Linked DNA regions of Ketobacter sp. MCCC 1A13808. The protein of the gene in region 1 interacts with the protein of each later gene in a pairwise test. Links are inferred from orthologs where the notes say so. Each region holds a gene or a part of one and is shown on either strand. Other genes may lie near its edges. The genes, in order: FT643_RS13350 and ssb.

What was found.
Region 2: the proteins of FT643_RS13350 (region 1) and ssb interact in binary tests that used the Escherichia coli proteins (3 or more experiments, as listed by UniProt). The link is inferred for Ketobacter sp. MCCC 1A13808 from one-to-one orthologs.

Annotation. Positions count from the first base shown.
Region 1 is NZ_VRKW01000006.1:197,690-204,138, forward strand. The notes cover bases 1-2,990. They hold FT643_RS13350 (primosomal protein N'), read left to right. Parts: upstream 1-379; coding sequence 380-2,602; downstream 2,603-2,990. Other genes in these bases: rpmE (50S ribosomal protein L31), read right to left, coding at 1-174; FT643_RS13355 (hypothetical protein), read right to left, coding at 2,562-2,990. Outside these bases: more of FT643_RS13355, read right to left, coding at 2,991-4,073; FT643_RS13360 (hypothetical protein), read right to left, coding at 4,201-4,566; FT643_RS13365 (GGDEF domain-containing protein), read right to left, coding at 4,799-5,977; FT643_RS13370 (GGDEF domain-containing protein), read right to left, coding at 5,952-6,449.
Region 2 is NZ_VRKW01000019.1:16,241-32,986, forward strand. What follows is about bases 2,056-4,957. They hold ssb (single-stranded DNA-binding protein), read left to right. Parts: upstream 2,056-3,217; coding sequence 3,218-3,697; downstream 3,698-4,957. Other genes in these bases: FT643_RS20975 (MFS transporter), read left to right, coding at 2,056-3,158; gspN (type II secretion system protein N), read left to right, coding at 3,983-4,732; FT643_RS20990 (type II secretion system protein N), read left to right, coding at 4,864-4,957. In the rest of the region: excinuclease ABC subunit UvrA, read right to left, coding at 1-1,580; more of FT643_RS20975, read left to right, coding at 1,800-2,055; more of FT643_RS20990, read left to right, coding at 4,958-5,829; type II secretion system secretin GspD, read left to right, coding at 5,889-7,985; FT643_RS21000 (YkgJ family cysteine cluster protein), read right to left, coding at 8,056-8,484; FT643_RS21005 (ketopantoate reductase family protein), read left to right, coding at 8,657-9,661; FT643_RS21010 (serine/threonine protein kinase), read right to left, coding at 9,691-10,671; FT643_RS21015 (ComF family protein), read right to left, coding at 10,768-11,460; biotin synthase BioB, read left to right, coding at 11,677-12,804; bioF (8-amino-7-oxononanoate synthase), read left to right, coding at 12,843-14,012; pimeloyl-ACP methyl ester esterase BioH, read left to right, coding at 14,028-14,831; malonyl-ACP O-methyltransferase BioC, read left to right, coding at 14,835-15,620; bioD (dethiobiotin synthase), read left to right, coding at 15,624-16,322; FT643_RS21045 (flagellar biosynthesis protein FlgE), read left to right, coding at 16,613-16,746. UniProt on the Escherichia coli protein: Plays an important role in DNA replication, recombination and repair. Binds to ssDNA and to an array of partner proteins to recruit them to their sites of action during DNA metabolism. Acts as a sliding platform that migrates on DNA via reptation.

The DNA.
Region 1 (6,449 bases):
ATCGATCCGGCCACCGGTATCCACTACTTTTTGCTGACCGGTATAGAAAGGGTGGCAAGCTGAACACACATCCAGGTGCAATTCACCTTTCAGTGTCGAGCGGGTTTCAATAACGTTACCGCAGGTGCAGGTTGCTTTAATAGTGTCGTAATCGGGATGAATGCCTTGCTTCATGATGCTCACCTAATGTTTTATTCACGCCGCTACCCGATCTTGTGCCGGGCACCGCATGAAATACGATGGAATACGCAATACGAGTACCGTATATAAGGCCGCGAATCATACCAAAGTGTGGCAAATTGGCAAGCAAAGCATTACAGTTGATCGGTACTATTTTCTAACTGGTTGGAAATTCAGGCCTTTTTATGATTAATCTCCCGTGTTAACCCAGCCATCACACACCATAATTCAGGTTGCGCTCCCCCTACCCTTGCGCCGCACCTTCGATTATTTAGCCAAAGCCGACATCCCGGCCGACCTGCTGCAACCCGGTGCCCGGGTTAAAGTTCCCTTCGGCAAACGCCAGATGATCGGCATCATCCATTCCACCAGCCTTCATTCGGAGTTCAGCGCTGCGAAACTGAAAACCATCAGTGCCGTGCTTGACGACGAGCTTGCCATTCCACAACCCCTGATGAAACTGTGCCAGTGGGCTGCGGAATATTATCGGCACGGAATCGGTGATGTATATAGCCACGCCCTTCCCACACTGCTGCGAAATCAGGACAATTCCTGGCATGAACGCACCGAACTGTGGCGAATAACGCAAAAAGGGCGATTGATCGGGCTCGATCAGTTGCGCCGTGCTAACCGGCAGATACAAGCCCTGGAGCTGCTAAGGGAACATCCACAAGGACTGCATCAACCGGTGTTAAAAGGGTTGGGAGTTGAACGGGCCACCCTGAACGCACTGCATAAAAAAGAATTAGCGGAACCGCTTCAGGATCAGCAGCAACGAACCCCCTGGCAGCGGGAAATTTTGCTAGCCGAAAGCGCACTGACCCTGAACCCGGAGCAACAACACGCGCTGGACCAGATTCGACTCAGCAATGCGTTTGCTCCGGTTTTACTCGAAGGGGTGACCGGGAGCGGGAAGACAGAAGTGTATCTGCAGGCCATTGCCGACTGTTTGAAACGCGACCGGCAGGCGCTGGTGCTGGTGCCTGAAATAGGGCTCACACCTCAAACCCTGCATCGCTTCCAGCAGCGATTTGCCGTTCCCGTGGTTAGCATCCACTCCAATTTGAGCGAAAGGGAACGTCTGACCAGCTGGCGCAAAGCCCGGTTTGGCGAAGCAGGTATTGTTCTGGGAACACGCTCGGCATTATTCGCCCCCTTTGAAAAGCTGGGACTGATTGTAGTCGATGAGGAACATGACCTTTCCTATAAACAACAGGAAGGATTTCGCTACCACGCCAGGGACCTGGCTATCATCAGGGCCAAACAGGAAAATATCCCGGTCATCCTGGGCAGCGCCACTCCCGCTCTGGAAACATTGCACAATGCCCGCAGTGGACGCTACCTGCATTTATTATTAACCAGGCGCGCGGGTTCCGCAGCGGCCCCGCAGTTCCGGGTTATGGACATCCGCCAAAAAGCGCTGACCCATGGCATGTCGCCGGAACTGCTGTCTGAAATCAAACAACGCCTGAAAGCCAAGCAGCAAGTATTGATGTTTATTAACCGGCGCGGGTTTGCTCCGGTGCTTATGTGCCACGATTGCGGCTGGTTTAAAGAGTGCCCGCACTGCGACCATCGCATGACCTGCCACTCCAGTCCGGCCCGTTTGCATTGTCATCATTGCAACCATCAACGGGCCATTCCGCGCCTTTGCGAGCATTGTAAAAGCACCGATCTAAGACCCATCGGGATGGGCACCGAACGCTTGGAAGACAATCTAACTGCGTTGTTCCCGGATACACCGGTGATCCGGATTGATCGTGACACGACACAACGCAAACACGCCCTTGGCCGGCAACTGGATCGCATTGCCAGTGGTGAGCCCTGCATTCTGGTAGGCACACAGATGCTGGCCAAGGGACACCACTTCCCTAAGGTGACATTAGTCGCCGTCTGTGACATTGATTCGGGTTTGTTTGCCGCCGATTTCCGCGCCACCGAACATATGGCTCAACTATTAATACAGGTCGCCGGCAGAGCGGGCCGTGGTGATGATAAAGGTCTGGTATTTTTGCAGACACATCAACCCGGGCACCCGTTGCTGCAAACCTTAATCGCACAAGGCTATGGGCCTTTTGCTACCGAGTTGCTGCAGGAGCGACGCCTGATGGGCATGCCACCTTACGGCCATCTGGCCCTGATCCGGGCAGAGAGCACTAACCCGAAACAAGCATCGGATTTTCTGCACCAGGTTTCAGTGGCGCTGCAAGCCACAGCCGAACAACTTAACGTGGAAATCTGGGGGCCTGCTCCGGCTTTGATGGCAAAAAAAGCCGGTCGATTTCGCTTCCAGTTGATGTTAAGGGCAACACTCCGGCCTAATCTACAGAATATGTTGCGCTTTTCCATTCAGCAGGTGGAGGACAATGCGGGGCATCGTATTAAGTGGAGCCTGGATGTCGACCCCGTGACCCTGGATTAATCAAGCCAGAAGCCGATAAATCCCGCTTATGCGGAGTGCTAGGTGGGCTCACACACTGATCCGCTGCTGCCTGCAACCGCTGAGCATGAACTTGGAGGGCTGGCAATACAAACGCCGCCACCAACCGAGCGTAGTCAGATCCGCTTTCGGCTGTAGCCCGTGGTGCCCTGATCGCAACCGCGATGATGTCTTCCGTTAGCCTCCCCGCTGAATCCATATCCGATAACGCCGTCTCGGTTTCATCGTGAAAGGTTCGCTGTCGGTAACGTTCGATCCAGCACAGCAGCGCGGTTCGCAGATGCGGGTCTGACAGGCTGTTTATATATTCCAGCGCACACAGCGCAATTAACATCGGGCAACTGACATCCGCGGTTAAATGATCCAGGGTGGGATTGTTGCCTTTGCTGAGGGCTCCGTCTTCATCAATCAGCGCCTGCAACACTCGATAAGTGGCCAACAATCGCTTTTGTTGGCGGGGGTTTTTGAAACCGAAATAGGCGACCCATTTATCAAAACGCTGCCGTATTTCAGCAACCTCGCCGGCATCCGGCTGAAGCGGAAGTTGCCCCGGATAATGGTGTTGCGTTGCATCCAAAAGATCCAGGTTAACAGAAACATCAACCAGCCTTGCCAGCTGCGCTCTTGCCTGCTGTTGCACATCGACATAAAGCTGCCCACCATTCAGCTCTTTATAAAGTCCGGCAAATGCCGCCAACGCAACGTCGGCATCCAGGGCATAAATCACCGTTACCGACTCAGGCAATGCGTGCAGGGAATGAAGTATCGGGGGCAAAGCCAACCCTTCGACGGCATGAAACTCATCTGCTACCAGGATCATCCGCCGGCGATGCCCCCACAACGGGTTTAATCGCAGGCGACACAGTTCGTTTAAATGCGAGAGGGACACATCCGAATCGCTGATGACCAATAGCTTTTTACACTGCCTCGCCATCAATACCAGCAACAAAGCCAACCCGCAAAGACCAACAGTTTCTGCCAACGTTATTTGGCCAGCACTAAACTGTGTGATTGCGCCGGGGGCAACCCAAAGCAACAAACACGACAGGAACGCAAAGGCGAACAGTAAAAAAAACCACCCTGCTTTCTGCGTTGCCAGGCTAAAACGGAACAGCAGGAGTAACCTGGCGCAAACACCGGAATGCAGGAAAACCAAACTGTTCGCGCCCTGGCTGTTTGCAGAATCGATGTGTTGAGCGGTCAGCAAAGATTGGAACAAGGCCGGGAGTACGCAGGAACGCCGGGCTTGAATGGGCGGCCGGAATTGCGCAACCAGCCAGGATTGCGACGAGTCCAGCACAACTTGCCGGCACAGCGAGCGGCAGAAAGTGGAACGACCGGAACCGCTCCCACCCAACACCCCCACATTGAACCCGTCGCAGTCCGCGTTTTTGGCAATCTGGCTGGCAAGCGCAAAAGCAAGGTCTGCCTGAGTTCTGCTTGAACCTGTCACCGTAGCCCCCATCACCTGCCTCAATCGTGAATAACTTAATTAACCTTATACCAGGGCAGGCAACTTTCCCAATAGAGCAACTGTGTATGGCAACGAACTTAAATAACCGGGCTACGTTGGGGGGCCATTATCGCAACCGACGGCGACCAACGATCAACCCAAGCAACCCGATCAACACCAACAGTGCCACCGGTGGTTCCGGCGCACGATCGTAGTGCACTGCATCCGGCTGCGGGTACATTGGATTTGCAACCGGTGCATCCTGCAAGGGTGAGGATGCCACCAAGCGGGAAGAGCCTGACTCCAAGGTTGCCAAGGTAAATCCCCCGGACTCAGCAGTGGGAGCAGCGTTATCGCCAGCAGATTTGGACGCGATGGCCTGTTCAACGCCGACCGTAGAACCGGCTTCCCCGCTCTGTGCCCGCACGGTAGTCACCGCAACACTGCATACCAGCAGACATAATAATGAACGTATGAAAGATTTGTGCTTCATCCATTTGCACCTTAGGAAAATTTTTTCGATGCGAATCCGCGCGCATCTGTCTCAACTTAACAGTTCGATGACGATGCTTAAGATTCACGAAAACTGAAACAATTTAGTTTGGGAAGCGCTGTAAAACGACTTACACCAATTTGAATGCAGTCTTAATGCCAGCTCTGCTATCGTCTAAAGATTCAAACGCTTAAACAATCGCTACCAACAGCGAAAATCAGAATGTGTAAAACTATTCGACGATTGCCGCATCCGAAAACGTCGCTCGGGGTACCAGCTGCATCGCGGCTACCCGGTTGCGCCCCTCTTCCTTTGCCTTATATAAATAATCATCCGCTAGTTTGAGCCCCCTTGCCCCGTCTCCGTTATCTACCTGGGCCACACCGATGCTGAACGTAACCTGGAAGCTTTCTTCTGCATTACCAAAGATATGATGACTCAAATGCTGACGGATTTTTTCTGCGACTCGCTTCGCCTGCGGCAAATGCATATTCGCCAGGAGCACTGCAAACTCCTCGCCGCCGATGCGCGCCGCAACGTCGTGATGCGATCTCACACTTTGATTGAGAATATTGCCAATTGCGCGCAACACGTCGTCCCCCATCGCATGGCCCCAGGCATCATTCACTCTTTTAAAATTATCCACATCGCACATTAGAATACACATAGGCAAATCTTTGCGGGCGTGCCTGCGCCCTTCGATTTCCAAGCGCGCCATAAAATAGCTGCGATTGGAGATACCCGTTAACGAATCCGTAATGGCCAATTGCTCCAAAGCCCGCTTTTCTTTACGCATGAAATAACCATGAATAAAAAACAGCGCGACCATCGGCAATGCGATCAACACAAAAATGATCCGCAACCAAAAGCTCCACCAGGGTAGTAAGTCCGCTCCGGTGTAAATAGGTGTTCGCAGAATCGGCGCATAGCTCAATGAACCAGTCCAGAATCCCACCTCTGCCGCCCCAAATAGAAACAGCAACACAAATACCATCGGTTTGTAAATTTTGGGCTTAAATAAAGCCCTTACAAGAATCATCATGCCCAAACCGAGCAACATTAGGGGCGAATCTTTATAGCCATAGCTGTAATTTAAGGTAAAGATCGCCGTCAAACTGATGCAGACCGTGAGCGCGGTGAGCGCCGGAAAGTCACGCTGCGAAAAACGACGAAGCCAACTGAACAGGGCAATCCCGGTCAACACTAACGCACAGGCAACTAACACCACCTGAACCATGACCACCGTGTTCCACACATAGATTGAACGCCATTCCGGATGACGAAGTGCAAACCAGGGCATGAAAATAAACAGCAGCAGCATGGGCAGTGTCATCGTGGACATGACCAAGCAGGCTACTACATCACGCTTTTGCCGAAACCAGGTCTCAAGCCAAAGGAGCACTTCTTGCATTGTATGCTAAGCCCTCTTCAACTGTTGACACGATGCCATTACGCCCCTGCGCTTTCGCTTTGAACAAATTGGCATCGGCCAAGTGCATTAAGGCACCGGCATCCAATCCATTGCTTTCGACAATACCCATACTCAGCGTAACGTAAAAGGCATGGCCGTCGGATTGAAAGGCTTGGTTTTCCAGGCGCTGCTCAATACGCCGGCAAACCTGCAAAGCGCCTTGCAAGCCGGTTTCGGGCAGCAAAATGGCAAACTCTTCGCCACCAATCCGGGCAGGCAAATCGGCCGGTACCCGCATAACCTCTGTTAGCACTCCGGCAATACCTGCTAATACACTGTCACCGGCGATATGACCGTAACGATCATTCACCGATTTGAAATGGTCCGCATCCATCATCACCAAACTCAACGGCTGGTCAATGCGGTTCTGTCGCTGGCATTCTTCTTCCAGTCTTTGCATAAAATTACGGCG
Region 2 (16,746 bases), on another replicon or contig:
AGTAGCCGCTCGTTATCTCGTTGGTGCAAGCCAATAGACGGCTCATCAAGGATGTAGAGCACGCCCACCAAGCCTGCTCCAATCTGGCTGGCAAGCCGAATGCGCTGTGCTTCTCCCCCGGAGAGGGTTTCAGCTTTGCGGTTGAGAGACAGATAATCCAAGCCCACATTGACCAGGAATTGCAGCCGCTCGCGTATTTCCTTAAGTATTTTTTCCGCTATTTCGCCTTTCTTGCCCTGAAGCTTTAGGGCCTTAAAATATTCTAGTGATTCGCCAACCGGTAATTTAATGACATCAGGTAATGTGGCCGATTCTATGTACACATGGCGTGCAGATCGGTTAAGCCGAGAGCCGTTACAGGTTCTGCAATCCGCCACACTTAGGAATTTGGATAGCTCTTCCCTGACCGCGTCCGATTCGGTCTCGCGGTAGCGCCGTTCCATGTTGGGGATGATGCCTTCAAATGGGTGATTGCGGGTGATGGCATCGCCACGGTCATTCAGGTAATGGAACGGCACCGAATCGGTTCCGGTGCCATGGAGAACGGCCTGGCGGGCTTTTTTGTTAAGTTTGCCAAAAGGTTTGTCAATGTCGAAACCGATGTGCTCCGCCAGTGAGCGTAGCATTTGAAAGTAGTAGATACTGCGCCGGTCCCAACCTTTAATTGCGCCTTCTGCCAGGCTGAGCTCGGAAGAAACTACTATGTTGTCTTCATCGAAAAACTGATTTACTCCCAGCCCATCACAGGTGGTGCAGGCGCCTGCGGGGTTGTTGAAGGAGAACAGCCTGGGCTCCAGCTCGCTGAGATTGTAGTTGCAAACCGGGCAGGCGAATTTGGAAGAGAATAGTGATTGTTCTTTGGGAGAGTCCATATTGACCACCAAAGCGGTACCCGTCGTCAGATTCAAGGCTGTTTCAAACGACTCCGCAAGGCGCAATTCCAAGCCTGCTTTAACTTTGAAGCGATCAACCACAACTTCAATCGTGTGCTTGCGTTTCTTATCCAGTTTCGGGGTTTGATCCAGATCCACCACAATGCCGTCTATTCGCGCTCGAACAAATCCGTCAGCACGTAGCTCCTCGAATAAGTGGAGGTGCTCCCCCTTTTTGTCCTGTACCACCGGTGCCAGCAGCATGTAACGATTTTCCGCTGCTAACGCCATCACATCATCTACCATCTGGCTGATGGTCTGTGCTTCCAGGGGAAGGTCGTGGTCTGGACAGCGAGGAGTGCCTACGCGGGCATATAAAAGACGCAGATAGTCGTAGATCTCAGTGATGGTGCCAACAGTGGATCGGGGGTTATGAGAGGTGCTTTTTTGTTCTATGGATATGGCAGGAGAGAGCCCTTCAATATGATCAACATCCGGCTTCTCCATCAATGACAGGAATTGTCTGGCATAGGTAGATAGGGATTCTACGTAACGTCTTTGACCTTCTGCGTAAAGCGTATCGAAGGCCAGAGAGGACTTGCCTGAACCTGACAAGCCAGTAATGACAATAAACTTGTCGCGCGGAATGTCCAGGCTGATATTCTTTAGGTTGTGAGTGCGTGCGCCACGTACTTGGATGGTGTCCATCGTTACCCCCGCCAATGAAAACCCGCAAGTATAAAGGGATTGTACAGCGGGAACTACTTAATAGATGGCTTGAGCCGGATTGTGGATCTGATAAGAGGGTTAAAAGGGCCTGTTACACAAACTAAATGTACTTTGTGGATCATTGGTCAGCGCCAGCACTTCGGGAGAGAGGGTATCAGTGGTAGAATCCTGCCCAATTTGATCGGATAAGATTTTTTGATGAACTCTTCAGAAGCTCGAGCCACATGGTCCCTTGCCAGCCTATTCGGGTTGCGTATGTTGGGCTTGTTTATGATATTGCCTGTTTTTGCCATTTATGGTGAGCAGTTGGCGGGCTCGACCCCTCAGCTAATTGGGCTCGCGATAGGTGCTTACGGTCTGACTCAGGCGTTGTTGCAGGTCCCCTTTGGCTTATTGTCTGACCGTATTGGTCGTAAGCCCGTTATTATATTAGGGTTAATTGTATTTTGTGTCGGAAGCGTGGTTGCGGCGCAGTCCGAATCAATTTATGGCGTGATAATCGGCCGAGCCCTTCAGGGAGCGGGTGCCATAGCCAGCGCAGTTATGGCGTTGCTGGCAGATCTGACCCGTGACGATCAGCGCGCCAAAGCCATGGCTTTAGTGGGCGCGAGTATTGGCTTGTCGTTTTCTCTTGCCCTTATTATAGGTCCGGTAATTGCCGGTATTGTTCATTTGCAGGGGCTTTTCTGGGTAACGGCGTTGTTGGCTGTAGGAGGGATCGCAGTCACTGTGTGGGTTGTTCCGGATCCGGATAGTCGGCGGGTGTTCCGTGATACCCGGCCCGTCATGGATAATCTTGTCGATGTTCTGAAAAATCCCGATCTACTGCGCCTCGATTTAGGAATCTTTCTGCTGCATATGGTGTTGACGGCAAGCTTTGTTGTATTGCCAAGCTGGTTGGTGGGGCAGGCTAATATCGAGAGCACTCATCATTGGCTGGTTTATCTTCCTGTACTGTTTGGTTCTTTCATTCTGATGCTGCCGCTTATGATCATGGCGGAAAAAGCAGGTAAGGTGAAACAGGTTTTCTTGTTCGCAATTGCACTGTTGGTGGTGTCACTCCTGGCTATCAGTCTGTGGCATCATAGCCTGGTATCAATTCTGTTAGGCTTGTTTGTGTTCTTTTGGGGCTTTAATCTGCTGGAAGCATTGCTGCCGTCATTGGTGAGTAAGCTGGCTGCGCCGGGGTACAAAGGCACCTCAATGGGCGTTTACTCCACTTGCCAATTTTTGGGCGCTTTCGTAGGCGGTGCAGGCGGTGGCTGGTTATTGGGTAATTTTGATGGTGCCGCAGTCTATATGGTTGGCAGCGGGTTGATTGCAGTTTGGTTTCTATTTGCCTTAGGTATGAGGCAGCCGCCAAACTTACATAGCCTGACGTTACAGCTGAGCCATGCTTCTGACCTGGATACGCATGTTTGGGTCAAGCGTTTTATGGCGATTGCGGGGGTGGAGGAGGCCGTCGTGATCGTCGAGGACAAAATGGCTTATTTAAAAGTGGATAAAAGTCGGCTGGATCAAGAACAATTGTTGCAATTGTCCCAAGCCTCCGTATAAATAAGATTTATTTCGAATACACAAAAGCATACAGCAATATAGAGAAGCGGGAGAGTTTCATGGCACAGCGCGGTGTGAACAAGGTAATAATAGTGGGCAACCTGGGGCAAGAGCCGGAAACGCGGTATTTGCCCAGTGGCGGGGCCGTCACTAACGTGTCCTTGGCGACCAGCGAAACGTGGAAAGATAAAAACAGCGGCCAGATGCAGGAGCGTACAGAGTGGCATCGCGTTGTATTTTTTAACAAATTGGCAGAAATTGCAGGCGAATATCTGAAAAAAGGCTCCAAAGTTTATATTGAAGGCTCGTTACGAACCCGCAAGTGGCAAGATAAAAGCGGAAATGACCGCTACACCACTGAAATTGTGGCCTCAGAAATGCAAATGCTCGACTCTCGTGGCGGAAGTGGTGATTCTGGTGGCGGTTTTGATGGTTACGATCAGATGCCCGAAGCGCAGCAACCGTCTTCCTCTTCTTCTCCTGCTCAGAGTAGCAGTACGCCTGCTGGTGCTGACTTTGAAGACGATATTCCGTTCTGATGTGCATCCCGATACCGGAATTTGGTCCAGTCACTTGATCAAGTGACTGGGTCGGGGGAATCGGCGTATTTCAATTGTTTTATTGAAGCAAAGACTTAGGCGGGATTTCTGCCATACTGAATGAGTATTTGTTTGCAATAGTGTTAACAGGTACTAGCTTGAATGTCCTCTCTGGCATAGGGAGACGTGAACAAATTATGTTAAGCTGCTGCTGCGCTTAAGATAATAAGAATAAGATAAAGCTCAAAAGAGCCGTCAAGGAGAGGAAGCCCTTCCAGTCGAATTATGAAGTTACGCAACCTGATTATACTTGGTGTCTGCTCAATTATTGTTTTTGCTATTTTGTTCTTACCAGCAAGCTTGTTGTGGCGTGCCGCCTCAGGCTCTTTGGCAGGTCTGCCGCTTCAGGTCGAAAGAGTCGGTGGCAGTGTTTGGGATGGTTATGCCGTAGCCAATCTGCGCAACCCTGCGTTGCGAGGGCCGGTAGTTATAGATTGGGACCTTAAGGCCCTCCGTTTGATTTTGGGCGAAGTCCGTTTAGGGCTGCGGGTTGAAGGCCAGGCATTCCAGCTGACCGGTGATGCTTTCACAGGGCTCTGGGGTAAGGGTGCAAACGACCTTAACGGGGATATTCAGGCCAGAATGCTGGATCAGATGCTAAGAGAATTCGGTGTGTCCGCTGGTGGTGCGCTAAAAGTGAACCAAGTCGGCTTTAATATAAGCGGAAACCGGGTATCTTCAGCCGAAGGTCAGATAACATGGGGTGGTGGTATGGTTACTGCGCCCGGCCGCGGCAGAAGCAACCCCATCGATTTTCCACCGGTGAAAGGTGAGCTTTCCGAAAACGAAGGCAATTTGATGCTGGCGTTTACGGAAACAAAGGGCAATAAGTCGTTGGGCGAACTGGGATTACTGCTTGAAAATGGTGTCGCGAGTGTAAAAGTGTTACAGCGAGTGTTAAGGCTTGCGGGTATGGAAGCCTCGGGTAGTGACGACAAAGTTTTGGTAAATATGCAGCAACCGCTGCCATTCTGATATTTAGTTATTGAAGAATGCTAATCTGTTATTGAAGAGTACCGTCTTATTCGTATGCGTTGAACCATCGGTTAAAGTGAGGTTCATAGAACCAGAATAAGAATAAGAATTAAGAAGGGCAGGAGATTACATTGACAGCGGATCCCCAAACCAATCCTTGGGTGAGTAAAGGCAACATACTGGCGTGTGCCGTCCTGGTAATTGCTATTGCCTATGTGTTGGTGCAGATAGTGTATTTGTTCGTAGATACCTCTGTTGGCGATGCCCCCTCGGTTTACGGGGATGGCAATACGGCTGGTATGCCGGTGAGCTCCGAAGGCAGCAAGGTCGATACATCGGCTATCGCTTTGTGGAGTCTTTTCGGCAAGGAAGGAGCGAAGCCGGTCGAAACCACTCAAACCACAGATGTGGATGCTCCTGAAACGCGCCTTGCATTGGAGTTGCAGGCTGTTTTCGTTTCGCCCGATAAAGAACGCTCTTCCGCCATGATTGCAGAAGCCCGTAAAGAAAGTCTTCTGTACCGTGTTGGCGATAAGGTTCCCGGTAATGTGTCTTTGGAAGCAGTGCACCCTGACCGTGTACTTTTGAACCGCAACGGTTTGCTGGAAGCACTTTATTTTCCTGAGAACGCAGGAGCGGGCATGAGCCGAGCTGGGTCAACCGCGCGTGGACGTGATGCGCGTTCCGCAAACTTGATGCGTCGTTCCGGGTCAGATAGTGGTCGCAAGGCATTTGGCTCACGACCCGGCGCTGGTGGTGGTCTGTCGCAAGCGGATATGCAGGCAGCCATGACCGGCCAGATGGTGGGCGCTTTACGTGAACAATTGGATCAGAACCCGTCTGAAGTACTGACTCAGTTCGGGCTGGCGTCAAATAATGGCCGTGGTTATCGTGTTTCTGAAAGTGCAAACCCCATGTTAGCCGCGGCAGGCGCACGACCGGGGGATTTGATTTTGGCCGTGAATGGTCGTTCTCTTGGTGATCCTCAACAAGATGTCGGCCTCATTGAAGAAGTTATGCAAGACGGGTCAATAAGAATCTCCCTTGAGCGCAACGGCAGGGCTTTTGAGTCTGAATTTCAACTACCTGGGCGCTGATAAATGATGTGGCTGGATTGGCAATAATGAAAAGACAAATGGTTGGAAGCGAGTTCCATATGAAAATAACTAGAACGCTGGCGGCGTTGATTTTTGGACTGATGTTATCGATTTGTGCCTGGGCACAAGACGACGGAGGTGCCTGGAAAATCAACATGAAAAAAGCCGACATTCGAACTTTTATCGAGCAGGTTTCCGATATTACCGGTTATAGCTTCGTCGTGGACCCCCGGGTGAAAGGGGAGGTGACCGTTGTATCCCACACGGAGATGTCCTCTGCGGATATTTATAATTTGTTCGAAAGCGTGTTGCGTATTCATGGTTATGCTTCTGTTAAAACCGGCAACGTTGTAAAAATTGTGCCTACGCAGGGTGCGAAGCAGGAAGATCTTCCTCTCTCAAACAGCGGCTTGGAAAGCGAGAGAATGGTCACCCGCGTTATACCGGTAGAAAATACCAGTGCCACGGAGCTGGTGCCGATTTTACGTCCGATGGTTCCTCAATACGGGCATCTGGCTGCGGTCAGCTCTGCAAATGCTCTGATTATCAGTGATCATGCCAACAACATCTCCCGTATCATGGGCATCATCAAGCGTATCGATAACGCAGAAAGCGAAGAAGTGGAAGTGATCCAGCTGAAACACGCCTGGGTTGGGGATGTTGTAAAAACCCTGGAGCAGTTGACTCCGGTGGAGACAGGAAATGCAGGGAAGAAGACCAGCCGTCCTTCCGGCAATGTGCGGGTGCGAGTTGTAGCCGAGGAACGAACAAACCGGTTAATATTGCGGGGCGAAAAATCCGCCCGAGCGCGTATTAAAGATCTGGTGATGGACCTCGATCGGCCGGTGGAATCCAGCGGGTCCACCAAGGTTATGTATCTTCGGCATGCGGAAGCCGAAAAAGTAGCTGAAATTCTCAGTGCTTTGATCGCAGGCAAGTCTGCAACCGGCGGAAGCTCTTCGTCTAGTAGTTCAAGCGGCAGCAAGAAAACGTCTGCTCCAGCGTTATCCACGTCGACCGGTGATGGTAGTGATGTCACCATTCAGGCTGACGAAACGTTGAACGCGTTAATCGTTCGAGCGGCTCCCGCCGATCTGGCTGAAATCCGCAGCATTGTGGATCAGCTGGATGTCCGCCGGGCTCAGGTGTTAATCGAAGCGGCTTTCGTGGAAGTATCCGGTTCGGCTAGTGAGGCCATCGGTGTTCAGTGGGCTTATGGTGATCCTGCCGAGGGGGTAGGCGGAACCAGCTTGTCGGTGCCTGGTCAGTTATCTCTTTCCACCGTAGCTGGGCTAATTGATAGTGGTAGTGATACCAGCACGACGGGTAATGCCGCCACAGATACTTCTTTTTCTGGGTTGTTGCTGGGTGGGGCAACTCAAAACGGTGCAGTCAGGATGGGAGCCATTATTCAGGCTGTAGAGTCCAATACCAACACCAATCTGCTATCCACTCCCAGCCTCATGACTTTGGATAATGAAGAAGCTGAAATCATTGTGGGTGAGAATGTGCCGTTTATTACGGGTACAAGTTTGAGTGGAAATAACGACAATCCGTTCCAGACAATCGATCGACAGGATGTTGGTTTAACCCTGCGCGTTACACCCCAGATAAACGACGGCAACGTAGTCCGATTGCAGTTAGTGCAGGAAGTTTCCAACGTGAGCAGCCAGGCAATAGAAGGCGCTGCTGACATAACCACGCAAAAACGTTCTGTCAAATCAGTAATTTTAGCCAACGACGGCGAAATTATTGTCACGGGTGGTTTAGTCAGTGATGACGTGCAGAAAGTGGTGAACAAAGTTCCGTTGCTGGGTGATATTCCTTTGCTTGGCGCGTTATTTCGGGCCAAGAGTGAGAAACTGACGAAGCGAAACTTATTGATGTTTCTTCAGCCGACTATTGTGCGCAATGATAAGGGCGCCAAATCGGTGAGCGAAGAAAAATATAAGCAGATGCGCAGCTTGAGCTTGACCATCGATCAATACGGCAATATTGAGCAGGCTCCCAGTTCGGTATTTCCCGAAAGCGCCAAGGAAGTGTTAAAGAAAGGTCTGCACTTTGGCTCTCAAACCGCGACAGAAGCCGACCCCAAAGCGAATGGGGAAGAGCAAGGCGAAGAAGAACAGGATGATAGTGATTATATGACGGACTAGTTCCGCTTGGTCACTGACAAGAAAAGGGGCTTAAAGCCCCTTTTTTTCGTCCGCAGAATTATAGTTTCACTCACGCGTTTTGTTGCCAGCTTTTCTTTTTAAAGCGTTTGTCCCAGCCTTTGTAACGCTTGCGGCAGTATTTATCCAGTGCCTCATAGCTTCCGAAATACAGATCACTGCCTTCCTCAATGCTAACGTCGAACTCACAATAGTCGTTGCTATGGTCTCGGCATATCAGTGGCCGCTTTTCATAAATTCCACAACGCCCATCGTCCAGTAAGTGCAGGCATTCGCTCAAAAAGAGCAGATACCAGCCTTCGGAGTCTTTGAATATATGTACGTTTTTGTGGGAAATTTGCCATAACAGCAGGTCAAAATCCCGCATCGAGGTGGGTTTATCAATATTTTGCGTCACATATCGACAGCATTTGGATTCGTAACAGATGTCACATTTATTGTCCGATAACGTAGTGTCGGATACAGCAATTTTTTTCGCCATAACAACAGGTTAAAGATTTGGTCCGTGGCCAATATGAATTTAGATTTTGAAGATGATGCTTTTAGATCAACTTGTTATAAACAGCCGGTGCCTCTCCTGATGCGCTAGCTTGTTCCCCTTTATATCGTATGTTTATATCAAGATGTCGGTCACTAGAGGAGGGGATAATAACGTGGTAACGGCATTAATTGTAGGTGCAGGGGCCGTGGGCCAGGTTTACGGGCATTTTCTGCAGCGAGGTGGCGCGTCCGTATCCTACCTGGTGAAAGAGAAGTACAAATACGACTGCGAAAAGGGATTTAGCCTTTACCGGTGTCGTCGTAGCGGTTTAGGTGCAGCTGAAGCTTTCAGGGCTGACCGTATTTTCACGCAGTACGATGAGCTAAAAGGTACAAATTGGGATCAGGTCTGGCTGACCGTTTCTTCCTCTGATCTTCGTGGTGAGTGGTTGCGACAATTGCGTGAAGTGGTGGGCGGCGCAACCATTGTGATGCTGCAACCGGATCTTGATGACCGCGATTACATTTATAGTGCATTCCCTCAGCAGCAAGTCGTCTGCGGCATAGTTAACTTTATCAGTTACCAAACGCCATTGCCGGATTTGCCGGATTTGCCGGATTATCACCCTGACTCCTCAAAGCAGGGCGTTGCCTACCTGGTTCTTCCCATGATGCCCGCCGAGTTTTCAGGGGATGTAGAGCGTCTGACCGGAGTGATGGAGGCGATGGCAGACGGTCGCTTTAACGTGAAAGTCGAGCAGGATGCGTCCCGAGTTTATGCAGACCGAACCGCGATGATGATTCCGCTGGTGGCTTTGCTGGAATTGGAGCATTGGTCGTTCAAAAAATTACGCTTTAGTCATTCGCTTGGGTTAGCCGTTGGGGCTGCACGAGAGGCTTTGTCGATTGTGGCGGCAAAATTTGGGCGGAGGTTGAATTGGACCGAGCGATTATTCAGTTTGTTCTGGGTAAAGCTGGCGTTACCGGTTATGCGTTATGTTTCACCTATGGATGTCGAATCCTATGCCAAATTTCAGTTCGTTAAAACCGCGTCCCAAACGCGAATGATGCTACAACATTTTATCGATGATGGTGAGCTGTTGGGGCAATCTACGGTGGCATTACAGGCGCTCTATGACCGCCTTCCGGAGAGGCCGGAAAGCGCGAAAGCGGCGTAGGGTTATGGCTGCCGAGCCAATCCGTGTTCTTAAAACAAGCGAAAGGGTTCGTCATCCAAAATGAATAATTGTTCCTGAAGTTCGCTTATATGGCTTTGCCAATAGTGCTCTGTATTAAACCAGGGAAAGTTAGGGGGGAAAGCCGGGTCGTCCCAGCGTCGCGCGAGCCAGCCGGAGTAATAGACCATTCGCATGGTTCGCAGTGGTTCAATTAGTTGTAGTTCTCGCCGGTCGAAATCATGGAATTCTTCATACCCCTCCAATATTTCACTGAATTGAGCGATCTGTTCATGGCGGCTACCAGACAGCAGCATCCACAGGTCTTGGACTGCCGGAGCGTTCTGACAATCATCAAAATCGACAAACCAGGGGCCGGTTTCCCGGTGCCACAGAATATTTGCGATATGGCAGTCACCGTGACAGCGTATTAGGGAGGGAGTGATGGCATTGAACAAGCTTCTGAAACGTTCGGTAAACTCGTTAATCAGGTTTTTGTAAGCTGGTATTAGGTGGCTCGGAATAAAGTTGCGGCTTAACAAGTAGTTAGAGGGCTCGCTGATCATGCGCTCTATAGTTAGTGTGGGCCTGGCAGTGAAAAGAGTCGTTCCCCCCACTTTGTGCAGTCGACCCAACAATCTACCCAGCCATACCAGCTGGTCAAAATCATTCGGTTCTGGAGCTTGACCGCCTTGGCGTCGGAAGGCAGCAAAACGGTAGCCCTGGAAATAGTGCAGTGTGCGTCCTTTAACTTGCAATGGCGCCACGGCCGGTAATTCGAGATTGGCGAGATCCCTGGAATAAGCGTGCTCCTCAAGAATGGCTTCATCGGACCAGCGTGAAGGGCGATAAAACTTTACGATGACAGGCTCGCCGTCATCGATTCCAATTTGGTTAACCCGGTTTTCGTAGCTGTTCAAGGGAAAAAAACGCATGTCAGCGATAAAACCAAGAGACTCTACTGCATTGATGATCAGGTCGGGAGTGAGGTTGTCATAGTTGGGGTGTAGCACCCTGTCGGTGGAGGGTCGATTCGACATAAAAAACGCTTCACTTAAGGTTGCCGTCGGTGCCGTCCTAAGACGGAGCGGTCCATTTTAGCACAACAATCAAAATGAATTGGTTGCACTGGTGCGGGCGACTGCCCATCCATCCACTCTTTCGATGCCGGAGCGACGGAACTGAGCGGCAATCTGATTCAGGGTACTGCCGGTTGTGATGACGTCGTCGATAAGTGCGATGTGGGAAAGCGCCGGATATTCTTCCCGCAGCAAGGCGCGGTTAACTCGATAGGTGCGCTGTAAATTGACTTGTCGCTCAGCGCGGGAAAGCGATTTCTGCTGAACGGAGTCTTTTATTTTCCGGATCAATGTATAACTCACCGGGATCTTGAGTTTATTGCCCAGTGTTTTAGCAATGATGCCGGACTGATTGTAGCCCCTTTCACTTTGCCGGTACGGGTGGAGAGGGACGGGGACCAGCAGTTGGGGACGAACAACATTATTTTGTTGGATGCTTGTTGCTAGAGTCCGGGCCAAGCTGAGTAACAGTTCCGCCCGGATTCCGCTTTTGCCGGAAAGCAATAGTTGGTTGATAGGGAAGTCGTAAACGAAGGGGGCATGGCATGAATCAAATTCCGGTTCTGTGTGGGTGCATTGAGCGCACAGGCCGTTAAACGGCGTACCCCATGGTTCAGCGCAGCGTAGGCAGCAATGCTGATTCCAGGGCAAATCATCATGGCATCCCGGGCACCATTCGCCTTTCAATCCGATATAACGTTGGCATAGCAAGCAAGAAAACATATTTAGGTTATAAAACGACCTCTTGTAAACTTTTGTCAAAACTATCCAGTTGACAAAGGGGTGTCGCCGGTTACTATGCTCATCATTAGCTCAATTTAACCGGCCCACGGGCTGAGTGGCATTTCGGAACATGTTTTGCGTGAGTATCTGAAATTGCTCTACAGCAATCAGATAGACAACGCAGCGACAAATATTGACGGCAGAAAGGACGGGGACATGACGGCAAAGCAGAATCCAGTGGAATCGATACGACACGATTGGACAATCAAAGAAATCCAACAGTTATTCGATCTACCTTTTAATGATCTGATGTTTCAGGCGCAGACAGTTCACCGTCAATACCATGATCCTAACGCAGTTCAAATCAGCACCCTGCTGAGTATTAAAACCGGTGCCTGCCCTGAGGATTGCAAATACTGCTCGCAAAGTGGTCATTACAATACCGGCCTGGAGAAAGAAAAACTGTTGGAAATCAATCGGGTGCTAGAACAGGCTCGACAGGCGAAGGCATCCGGTGCCAGCCGCTTTTGTATGGGGGCTGCATGGCGCTCCCCTCGGGAGAAGGATATGCCCTATGTCCTGGATATGGTGCAACAGGTTAAATCTCTGGGCATGGAAACTTGCATGACTTTGGGGATGTTGGATCAGGGGCAGGCACAACGACTCGCTGACGCCGGGCTGGATTATTACAACCATAACCTGGATACCTCACCTGAGCATTACAACTCCATTATTACCACTCGTACCTACCAGGATCGCCTGGATACATTGTCCAATGTACGCGATGCCGGCATGAAAGTGTGCTGCGGTGGCATTTTGGGCCTAGGTGAAACGGCCCGCGATCGTGCCGGGTTACTGATGCAGTTAGCGAATTTGCCAGACCATCCAGAAAGTGTACCGATTAATATGCTGGTCAAGATCGAAGGCACGCCCCTGGCCGATGTCGCGGATCTGGAACCGTTCGATTTCGTGCGTAATATTGCGGTTGCTCGGATCCTGATGCCAAAATCGTTTGTACGTCTGTCTGCCGGACGCGAAGCCATGAACGAACAAATGCAGTCGCTTTGCTTTATGGCGGGTGCAAACTCGATTTTCTATGGCGACCGTTTGTTAACAACCAGCAATCCGGAAGCGAATTCGGATCAGAAATTGTTTGCCAAGCTGGGCATCAAACCTCTGCAAATTCAGGGCGCCAGTGATGAGGCTAATGAAGCGGCTATTCTGGACTCGGTGGAACACCAGAAGAATGCCCACTTGTTCGTGGACGCTACCCGAAAAAGCGCGACACCTAAACCGCATGAACAATGCCCCAAGATGGCTGCAACCGGCGGAGCGCTGCAGTAAGTTGCCGGTACGGTTTTTCTTAGTAGGTTAATTGAACAATGAGCGATCCTTTCCAGCTGGGTGACCGGCTGCGCCAACGACGAGAACAGCATCTGTATCGTCGGCGCAGGGCGCTGCACTCGGCTCAGGGAACGCACATACAATGTGACGGAAAACCCCTGCTGAATTTCTGTAGTAATGATTATTTGAGTCTGGCAAATCATCCTCGCTTGATCTCAGCCGCGAAAAAGGCCGTCAATACGTTTGGAGTCGGCAGCGGTGCGTCCCACTTAGTCATCGGCCATAGCTGTTTGCACCAGCAATTGGAAGAGCGCTTGGCGGATTGGGTGGGGCGGCCAAGAGCGCTTCTGTTTTCTACCGGTTATATGGCAAATATGGGGGTGATCAGTGCGCTTTTAAAACGCGGTGATACGGTCTTTCAGGACAAGGTTAACCACGCTTCCCTGCTGGATGGTGCGCAGCTGAGCCGGGCCAGATTGGTACGCTATCCCCATTGCGATACAGAACATTTACAAAGGCTATTATCGGCTACGGATACGCCATCATTGGTGGTGACGGATTCCATTTTCAGTATGGATGGGGATGTAGCACCGTTAATGGATATGGCCCGAACCTGCCAAAACGAAAATGCTTGGCTTATGGTAGATGATGCGCATGGGCTGGGCGTGTTGGGTCGGGGAAAAGGCGTGCTGGCAGAGTATAACCTGAGTCAGTCCGATGTACCGGTGTATATGGCGACACTGGGCAAAGCGCTCGGGAGTTATGGTGCGTTCGTGGCTGGCAGCGATGATTTGATCGAGTTTTTAATTCAATTCTCCCGATCCTACATTTACACCACGGCAATCCCGCCTGCGATTGCTGCGGCGTCCCTGGAATCGTTGTCGTTGTTGGAAACGGAAACCTGGCGCATAGACCGTTTGCACTCGTTGATTGACTATTTTCGCAGGGCTGCAGCGGCCCGGCAGTTACCAATACTGTCGTCGCAATCCGCCATTCAACCTTTCAAGATCGGCGATTCGGAACGGGCGGTTCAGATCAGCGAAAAGCTACAAGCTTGTGGCATTCTGGTCGGCGCTATCCGGCCTCCGACGGTGCCTGTTAATACCGCGCGGTTACGTATTACGTTGCAGGCCGATCATCAGGAAATCGAAATAGATCAATTGCTGGATACCTTGGTGTCGGTATTTCACCAGACTGACCAGCAGTAGGAGTTTATCCAAGTCATGTCTTTGTCACTTTACTACGACACTTTTCGCTGCACAGGCGATATCGAGCGCCCCCCCGAGCTTTTGTTGGTTCATGGTTGGGGTATGCACAGTCTGGTATGGGATCCGGTGATGCCAGCACTGCTACAACGTTTTCAGGTGACTGTGGTGGATTTACCCGGCTTGGGGCGTAGCCCTATGCCGGGCGGAGACTACGACCTGGACTATCTGCTGCGGCATATACTGGCTATTGCTCCAGCCCAAGCTGTATGGATGGGCTGGTCGCTGGGTGCCATGGTAGCAATGAAAGCCGCGATCGATTATCCCGGCCGTGTCACCGGGCTGGTGAGCGTGGCATCGACACCCAGGTTTGTTTCTGACGACCAGTGGTTGGTGGCCGTTAATCCGGAAATTCTGACTGCCTTTTATCAAGTGCTGCTGGAAGACGCAGAAGGCACGCTCATTCGTTTCCTCTCTTTACAATGCAAGGGCAGCGATACCATTAAGGCCGATATACGTCGGCTCAAGGAGCTGGTGACCTTTCACGGGATTCCGGCAAAAAAAGCGTTGCGCTGTGGTTTGGAGATTTTGCAGCAAGTGGATTTGCGCAATGAGTTAAATCAGATTCAATGTCCGGCACTGTATCTTTTTGGGGAACATGACCACCTGGTTCCTGTGGGGGTCAGCGCTGCAATAACCAAACTGCAACCAGAGGCGGACACGGCGATTATCAAAGGGGTGAGCCATATCCCGTTTTTATCGGCTCCTGATTTATTTGTGGCGGCTTGCTCAGAATTTTTCAGTGCGCGGAATTTAGGATGAGTTATGTCAGTTAACAAGCGCGCTATTGCAAAGTCATTCAGCCGTGCCGCTACCCGGTACGACAGTGTTGCGCATGTGCAACGCCAAGTGGGGGAGGCGATGTTGTCTTTGCTTGAAAAACAGGGAAAGTATTATCAGAACGCATTGGATATCGGCTGTGGCACCGGTGCATTAACACGGGCGTTGTCACCTTATGCGGATAGTCTCACGGCTTTGGATATTGCGCCCGGAATGCTCGCGGTCGCGCAACAGCGTGATCAAGATAAGCGTATTAGTCGGTTTGTCTGTGGCGATGCCGAGCAACTCCCTTTCCCGTCACAATGTTTTGACTTGGTGTTCAGTAGTTTTGCATTACAGTGGTGCGATAACCTGTTTCAGGTAGTGACCGACATCCGTGCTTTGTTAAAACCGCAAGGGCGTTTTTTGTTTTCGTTACCGGTGGACGGGACACTCTGCGAATTAAAGCAAAGCTGGGCGCAGGCGGAAGGCCGTCACAGCCACGTGAATTCTTTTTTACCGGTTGACCAGGTGCGCTTGGCCTTGCAGCAATCTGAATTTAACATGGTTGCGTTTCAGGAGCGTACAGATCAGGTTTTTTATAAAAGTGTGCGGGAGCTAACGCGCGAATTGAAAACCTTGGGCGCCCACCAGGTCACTTCCAATCGGACCCCCTCGTTAACTGGAAAACAGACTGTTTTGCGTATGACTGCGGCTTATGAAAGGCTCCGGACTGAATCGGGGCAATTGCCTGCCAGTTGGCATTACGTTGTCGTTTGTGTGGAAAAATAAATTATGGCTAAAACAAAAGTGTTTTTTATCACGGGCACCGATACTGAGGTCGGAAAAACCTACGTGACAGTCGCGTTGCTGAATGCCCTTAAGCAGAAGGGGTTACGGACATTGGCATTGAAACCGATCGCGGCCGGTTGTGAAGAGCAGGGTGGTGAATGGGTTAACGACGATGCGTTGCAATTACGTCGGGCGATGACAGAGCAATTGCCATACCAGCAAATAAATCCCATTGCGCTGAAGTCGGCCATTGCGCCTCACCTGGCCGCTCAGCAGGAAGGCAGGCGACTGTCGGCGGATCGATTAACCGGTGTTATTCGCGGTTCGTTGATGACGCCGGCCGATGTTGCCTTGATTGAAGGGGCTGGTGGTTGGCTGGTGCCACTGAATGAGCGGGAGACGTTGGCGGACTTGGTAGGTCAGCTAGCCATCCCGGTGATTCTGGTGGTGGGGGTGCGTTTGGGTTGTCTGAATCATGCCCTGCTAACAGTCCAGTCGATTACCGCGGCGGGCCTCCCGCTTGCTGGCTGGGTGGCGAATTGCCTGGATCCTGCAGCGTCGATGGTGTCAGAAAATATTGAAACGTTGGCAGCGCGTATCGATGCGCCTTGTTTGGGTGTGATTCCCCGGCAGACGTCGGCGAGCGAGTGGGGCGGCGCGGAATTTCTTAATATTGATGGGCTATTAGAAAGTGCACTTTAAGAACCGGATTTAATGCGTGGTTTTCGGTATGGGGCTACAGTCCGCCAATTCCGGGGGAATCCTCCCTAACCTGTTTTGATGATTTTCGTTTTTAAAAGCAGCTCTTTACTCCATCGTTGCCGGGTAGATTCCGGCAGTACAATATTTGATCTGCTGGTCTATACTGATTAGAACGCCGTTAGACCGCTTTGTATTGGTTCGCTAATGCAGGAGCTCACTGGGCTAGGTCAGCGTGTTAACCCGCAGTCGGTATGCGCGGGTCTCAGAATTGTCCGGATGAGGTAAATATTATGGCCATCGGCTCCATTATGAACAACGGTGTAATGGGCATCCAAAAAGGCTATAGCCAGATCAATCAGGCAACAGCCAACATTGCTAAAGTAGCGGTATCAGAAAACCCGACCCGGGATCTGACCGAATCAGC